DNA from 2 places in the Brevibacillus sp. FSL K6-2834 genome. Region 2 is predicted to be linked to the other one. Evidence: riboswitches for the same ligand, from Rfam matches in the RefSeq annotation. Region 2 holds a riboswitch; the other holds the start of a gene.
The links. Region 2 has a riboswitch for cobalamin ahead of cobO (cob(I)yrinic acid a,c-diamide adenosyltransferase). Riboswitches for the same ligand answer to the same signal wherever they lie in the genome.
Positions count from the first base shown of each region.

Region 1: another riboswitch for cobalamin. It lies ahead of NST96_RS22745 (energy-coupling factor ABC transporter permease); the one in region 2 lies ahead of cobO (cob(I)yrinic acid a,c-diamide adenosyltransferase).

Region 1 covers NZ_CP151945.1:4,637,630-4,641,031, reverse strand. Annotated here, with positions in the region: gene NST96_RS22750 (quinone-dependent dihydroorotate dehydrogenase) at 33-1,121, shown strand; cobalamin riboswitch at 1,296-1,489, shown strand; gene NST96_RS22745 (energy-coupling factor ABC transporter permease) at 1,629-2,387, shown strand; gene NST96_RS22740 (energy-coupling factor ABC transporter substrate-binding protein) at 2,391-2,675, shown strand; gene cbiQ (cobalt ECF transporter T component CbiQ) at 2,672-3,402, shown strand, end outside.
Region 2 covers NZ_CP151945.1:1,457,007-1,460,408, reverse strand. Annotated here, with positions in the region: gene cobU (bifunctional adenosylcobinamide kinase/adenosylcobinamide-phosphate guanylyltransferase) at 1-310, opposite strand, end outside; gene cobD (threonine-phosphate decarboxylase CobD) at 307-1,413, opposite strand; gene cobO (cob(I)yrinic acid a,c-diamide adenosyltransferase) at 1,413-1,961, opposite strand; cobalamin riboswitch at 2,184-2,404, opposite strand; gene NST96_RS07320 (M15 family metallopeptidase) at 2,583-3,290, shown strand; gene NST96_RS07315 (ABC transporter substrate-binding protein) at 3,360-3,402, shown strand, end outside.

The DNA of each region.
Region 1 (3,402 bases), 2.5 Mb from region 2:
CTAGGCAGAAAAAAGCAGTGAGGAGTGCAGCGATGTATCAGCTAGTGCGGAAATTCCTGTTTCAGATGGATGCGGAAGAAGTGCATGAAAAAACCGTCCATCTCCTCAAAGTGGCAGAAAAATCAGCGGCAGGCAAAAGTCTTCTAAAGATGATGTATCAGGTGCGCGACGAGCGGCTTGAGACGAAGCTTTGGGGGATTACGTTTCCCAATCCGGTTGGGCTCGCCGCGGGCTTTGACAAAAATGCGGAGGTGTACCACGCCCTGGCAGCGCTCGGCTTTGGCTTTGTCGAGGTCGGGACGATCACGCCGCAAGGCCAGCCGGGCAATCCGAAGCCGCGGCTGTTCAGATTAGTGGAACATGGCGCCATCATCAACCGAATGGGCTTTAATAATCTGGGGGCATATTTGGCATCCCAAAATCTGATCGATTACGCTTATGCCGATATTCCGATCGGGATCAACATCGGCAAGAACAAGATTACGCCAAATGAACACGCCGCCAGCGATTACAGCAAGTGTTTGGACATGCTGTACAGCTACGGCCATTACTTTGTCATCAATGTCAGTTCGCCAAACACACCGAATTTGCGCGATTTGCAGGAGGCCGAGAGCTTGCGCAGCTTGATTCGCGCAGTCAAGGACAAGGCTTCCGAGCTGGAATCGCGGGGAGCCAAGGCGAAGCCGATCCTGTTGAAGGTGGCTCCCGATATGGCAGACGAGCAGATGCGCGACGTCGTGCAGGCTGCCGTGGCAGAAGGAATCTCCGGTATCATTGCGACGAATACGACATTGTCCCGCGAGCCTGTGCAAGACCATCCGAGAGCGAATGAGGCAGGCGGCTTGAGCGGAAAACCGCTCGAAGCGAGAGCGACCGCCTGGGTCAAGGAGATTTATCAGGAAGTCGGGGACAAGGTGCCGGTCATCGGAGTGGGCGGCATCTTTACCGGAGAGGATGCGTACCGCAAGATTCGCGCCGGCGCCAGCCTCGTCCAGGTCTATTCAGGCATGGCGTATCAGGGGCCGGGGATTGTCAAAATGATCAACAAGCAGCTGCTCCAATTCCTGAAGCGCGACGGCTTTTCGCACATTAGCGAAGCAGTCGGCGTAGATGCACGGTAATTTTGTGATAAAAGCTTGGGAGGCGAGCCAGTCTGCAGCTTTCAGAGTAGCAGCTTCGGCATCTGGCGGTTTGCAGCTTTCAACTGCCAAAGAGAAAAGGGAGAACTGGCACGTTCTCCTTTTTCTTTTGCAACCCATCGTATATAATAGACAATCATCTGCGAATTTTTGGAAAAGAATAAAATGCAGCAAGGTGCCCTTATGAATAGTAAGGGGTAACAGGGAATCGGGTGAAACTCCCGAGCGGTCCCGCCACTGTAACCAGGGGAATGCTCTTTTTTCGAAAGCCACTTGTCGATTTGACGGGGAAGGCAAAAGAGCGTATTGATCCGGAAGCCAGGAGACCTACCTTGCTGCCACACCCATGAGCCTTCGAGGAAAGGAGAGGTGAGCCCAAACGAAACGACTGTTCGCAGTATCGTTAGTTGCCGTGTGCCAAGCTCATCCAAATCGGGTGAGCTTTTTTGCGTGTGTTCTTTAGAGAATCAGAGTAAGGAGTGTTGCTGAATGAGGGGTAGACGCACCGTTGCCAGTGGTCTTCTGATAACCGGATTTCTTGTTTACTTGCTGTTCAATACGCCACAAACCGGACATGCCATGCATATTATGGAAGGGTATTTGCCGGCAGGGTGGTCGCTGTTTTGGTGGGCTGTTTTTCTGCCCTTCTTTTTCCTCGGCTTGCGTCAGGTTCAACGCATTGTCAAAGAGAAGCCCGAATTCAAGCTGCTTTTAGGGGTAGCGGGAGCCTTTGCATTTGTCCTGTCCGCGCTGAAAATTCCGTCCGTGACAGGCAGCAGCTCCCATCCCACAGGAACAGGGCTGGGCGCGATCTTGTTTGGTCCGCTGGTCATGTCTGTACTGGGCAGTCTGGTGCTCTTGTTTCAGGCGCTGCTGCTCGCGCATGGGGGCTTGACGACACTCGGCGCCAATGCGTTTTCCATGGCGGTTGTTGGCCCGTTCGTCGCATATGGCGTGTATCGGCTGGTGGCCAGAAAGAAAGGTGGCCAGAAGCTCGGCATTTTTCTCGCGGCAGCGCTGGCTGACCTCAGCACCTATCTGGTCACTTCCGTTCAACTGGCGCTGGCATTCCCGGCTGCTTCTGGCGGGATTATGGCTTCCTTTGTCAAGTTTGCGGGGATATTTGCCTTGACGCAGGTGCCGCTGGCGATCAGCGAGGGACTGCTGACGGTGCTCGTGTGGAATTGGCTTCAAGCCTACAACGCGCAAGAATTGTCGCAGCTGAAGCTGCTGAAAAGGGAGGGGTAAGAGATGAAGCGTTGGACGAACTGGCTGCTCATTTTGGCGGCAGCGGTACTGGCGGTGGTGCCATTGCTGGTCGTAAAAGATTCGGAATTCGGCGGAGCCGATGGAGCGGCAGAGGAAGCGATCATGGAGGTGGCTCCTGACTACGAGCCGTGGTTTCAGCCTTTGCTCGAACCTCCCGGCGGTGAGACAGAAAGCCTCTTGTTCGCCCTGCAGGCTGCTCTGGGAGCAGGCGTGATCGGGTATGCCATCGGCTTGTACCGGGGCCGCCTGAAAAACAGGCAAGAATGATTGGACGGATCGACTCCCTCGCTTACGAAAACAGGCTGAAGAGGCTGCCGCCCGAACAGAAGCTGCTCTTTTCGCTGGCCATGCTGCTGTTGGCACTGATCAGCCACCCGCTTGTCCAGGGCATTCTGTTCGTCTGGATGAGCGTCTGGATCGTCGTCTATGCCCGCACTCCATGGCGGATCTATTTTGTCGTGGTGGCTGCCTCCGTCGCCTTCCTGCTCGCCGGAAGCCCGGCGCTGCTCCTGGAGGCATCCAGACTGGCGGAATGGACACGGGATGACAATGCAATCGCATCCTGGCAGTTGGGAAGCTGGGTTGTCTATGTGACGGCAGAGGGGCTGTCCAGGGCCATGAGCCTGGCCGCCCGCTCGCTGGCGGCGCTCTCCTGCTTTTCCTTTATTCTTTTTACAGTTCCCTTTGCCGAGGTTTTGCAAGTGTTCCGCCGGATCGGCATCCCCTCCATTCTGACTGATCTGATGATGATCATGTACCGTTTTGTCTTCGTTCTTCTGGAGACAGCCGAGCAAATCTGGACGGCGCAAAAGGCCAGAGGAGGGCACCGCGGCACGGCGGGAACACTCAAGGATGCGGGCAGGCTGATCGTTCAATTATTTATCCGCACGATGGCACGCTACCGCCAGATGTACATCAGCATGACGGCAAGAGGGTTTACGGACGATTTCCGCGTCCTGGTCCATGCCTCCCATATGCGTTCCAAAAGGTACGA
Region 2 (3,402 bases):
ATTCGTCCCGCCACGCCTGCTCCGGGATGTCCATCAGGCGACCGCTGACCCAGGTGGAGAGACAATCGAGCAAGACGACACTGTACCCTTTGCTCGCGTCCAGCGATTCGGACAGCCGTCCGCCGAGCTCGCACAATCCCCACGTATCAGGGCGGCGCTCCCGATGCAGCTCGATTCGTCTGGCCATCTCATCGTCCCACGCTTTTCCTGTCGCCACGTACAACACGTCCTGCGCGGCATCACGGGCCAATTCCTCGGCAAAACGGCTCTTTCCCGACCGAACGCCCCCTGTGACCAAAATAAGGCTCACAAGACCGCCCCCCTTTTTTCCATCACATCATGAAAGGCAGACAGCAGCCGTTCATTCTCGGCCCGCGAGCGAACGGCGATGCGAAAATCGCGGGCGGTCAGTCCCGGATACATGGCGCAGTTGCGGATCAGAATGCCCCGTTTGCCCATTTCCTCCTGCAGCGCCGTCGCGTCTGTCCATTCCGGGGAGCGAACGAGCAAAAAGTTGGCCTCTCCCGGCCATACCTGCCAGCCCAGCCCCGACTGCAGTCCGTCCAGCAAAAAGCGGCGTTCTGCAGCGATGAGGCGCCTCGTCTCTTCTTCATAATCCGCTTCCTGCAAACACAACTCTCCCGCAAGCAAGGCCAAGCCGTTGACGCTCCAGCTCACCTGTTTGCTCCTCATCCTCTCGATCAGTGCGGGGTGACCGATCGCATAACCGAGCCGAAGCCCCGGGATAGCGAACATTTTGGTCATGGAGCGTATCAACAGGACGCGCGGAAAATGTCCTAGCCGATCCGCAAGTGTAAACTGCTTCTCCCGAGCCGCAAAATCGAGAAAAGCTTCATCGACAATCAAATGGGTACCGGTTTCATTTGTCCATTCGGCCATTTGCAAAAGCTCGTCTGGTTCATACAATAGACCGGTCGGATTGTTCGGAGAACCGATGAACACGAGCTGCGTCTCCCGAAAGAGCCGATACAGCTCCCGCGCGTCTGGCTTGAAGCCGTTTTCTTCCCGTCCCGCGCATTCCACGACGCGAGCGCCGAATTGGCGGGAAAGTTGGGCATATTCGGAAAAGCACGGCGTCACCACACCTGCGCTTTCCGGCTGCAGAGCGAGCACGGCCAGCGCCATCGCTTCCGCCGCTCCATTTGCCGGCAAAAGGGCGTCTTCCGGCAGACGCAGCCGGGCAGCCAATGCCCGCTTGAAAGCTCGATGGCCGGGATCAGGATAGCGGATAACGGCGGTAAGCGACCTCCCCAGCGCTTCCAGGACCCTTGCCGGAGGACCGAGCGGATTTATATTGGCGCTGTAATCAAGGAACGCCTCGGCCGATACGCCAAAGCGCTCTGCAGCCGTCACCAGATCCCCGCCGTGGCCGTAGGTCTCCAGCAGCCCCATCAGTACTCAACTCCGAGTACAGCGGGAATGCCTTCGTCATAGTAGTGCTTGACCGGCTTCATCTCCGTCACAAGATCGGCCATCTCGATGATCGCGGGCTGCGCATTGCGGCCGGTAATGACCAGATGGACGTGGCGCGGCCTGTTTTGGACCGTATCCAGCACGTCAGCCAGCGGGAGCACATCGTCAATCGGAAAACGATCAATTGCCAGGGCATTGTTCAATTCGTCCAGGATCACCACATCGTACTCGCCGCCAAGCACCTTTTCGCGGGCAAAGCTCCACGCCTTTTCAAGGGCGCTGCGGTGCTCCTCCGGTGTTTTGGTCCAGGTAAAGCCGACGCCCATCTGCACCATTTCGATTCCGAGACGGTCGAAAATAATCTTCTCGCCATAGGTGCGTTCCGGAGACTTGATAAACTGGATCATTAAAACCCGTTTTCCTCTGCCGGTTGCACGTACAGCCAAGCCTAACGCCGCTGTCGTCTTGCCTTTTCCGTCTCCTGTATAGACCAGCAGCAGCCCTCGCTTGTTGTCGGCCTTGCTCATCAACAGCCCCTCCTTCGTTCTGCGCAATCCTTTTGAACATACAAAGCCACTCGGGCAAATCTCCGGGTGAAACGCGAAACTGCCGCCTGCTTTTCCAGGGGAGTACACGCCAACCTTCCGAAAAGTATAAAAAAACGCCTTGTTCCCTTTGGAAAACAAAGGGAGACAAAGCGCGGACAGTTCGCTACAACGATCCACCTCTTCCTTTGACCCGAAGGAAATCAGTGCTCAGGCAAGACAGGCAGGTCTCCTGGCTCGAGAATCGCTGCTTTCCTTCTCCTTCCCGTCCCCGACCCGGGGCAGTGGATGGCAAAATGCCTTGAAGGAAAACTCCTCTCTTACAGTGGCGGGACCGCGTTGGATTTTCACCAAACTTCCCTTTTAACTTCGCTTCCCGCGGCGTGCACCGTGCAGGAAGCAAAGACCTGTTTGCGCGATATGGAAATGTTCAGCCAGCCAAAGACTGGCGCTTGCTATCATCATAACAAAAGTGGGCACGGATAGAAAGAACAAGCTGATCATCGAGTTTTATTCAACAAATGAAAATTAAATGCAGTTTACTAAAGTTTTGTTCTTTGCTAGGATGATGGAAAACATATCCACAAACAGGAGGTGGTCCAGATGAAACAGGATCTCCCGATTCCTCCGGAGCGGCCACATCTCTACGTACAGCCTCTCCTTGAAGAATGCGGCGAAGCGATGCTCCCCCTCTCCAGCTTGTCCGAAAAAATTACGGTCTGGCCGATGTACTACAAGCAAGGCTACGACGGAACCACTCCCGAAGCGTACTTGCGAAAAAGCGCCGCTCTCCGCCTGGTCCAAGCAGCCGAACGCTTGCCCGACGGCTATCGCTTCGTCGTATTTGACGGCTGGCGCTCCTACCAGGTGCAAAGCTCTCTCTATGAAAGATTCAAGCAAACACTGCTCAAGCAGGGCTGGGAAGAAGGCGAGGCGCTTCAGGCCGAACTGAGCAAATTTGTCGCCGTCCCCAGCAAGGATGTGCAAAAGCCATCGCCCCATTTGTCCGGTGGAGCAGTAGACCTGACGATCGAAGGCCCCGATGGGTGGCTCGACATGGGAACAGAGTTTGACGATTTCAGCGAACGGGCCTCTACCCGATTCTATGAAAACGCTCTCAGCCCTGATGAACAGGCGAAAACGATCCGCGCCAACAGACGTCTTCTGTATCACCTGATGACCGAGGCCGGTTTCGTCAATTACCCCAAAGAGTGGTGGCATTACGAATACGGCACGCTTTCCTGGGCACGGCAAACTACTGGACAAGCCATGTACGGGGGAATCTTGGAAATTGATAGCGAAAATAGTTGAATAACCTCAATTTTTGCAATATATTAAAAATATATTAAATTTATAACAAAATGTTGGGGGTTGATCTCTTTGAAGCGCAGATGGTCATTCGTCCTCACCAGCCTGGTTCTCG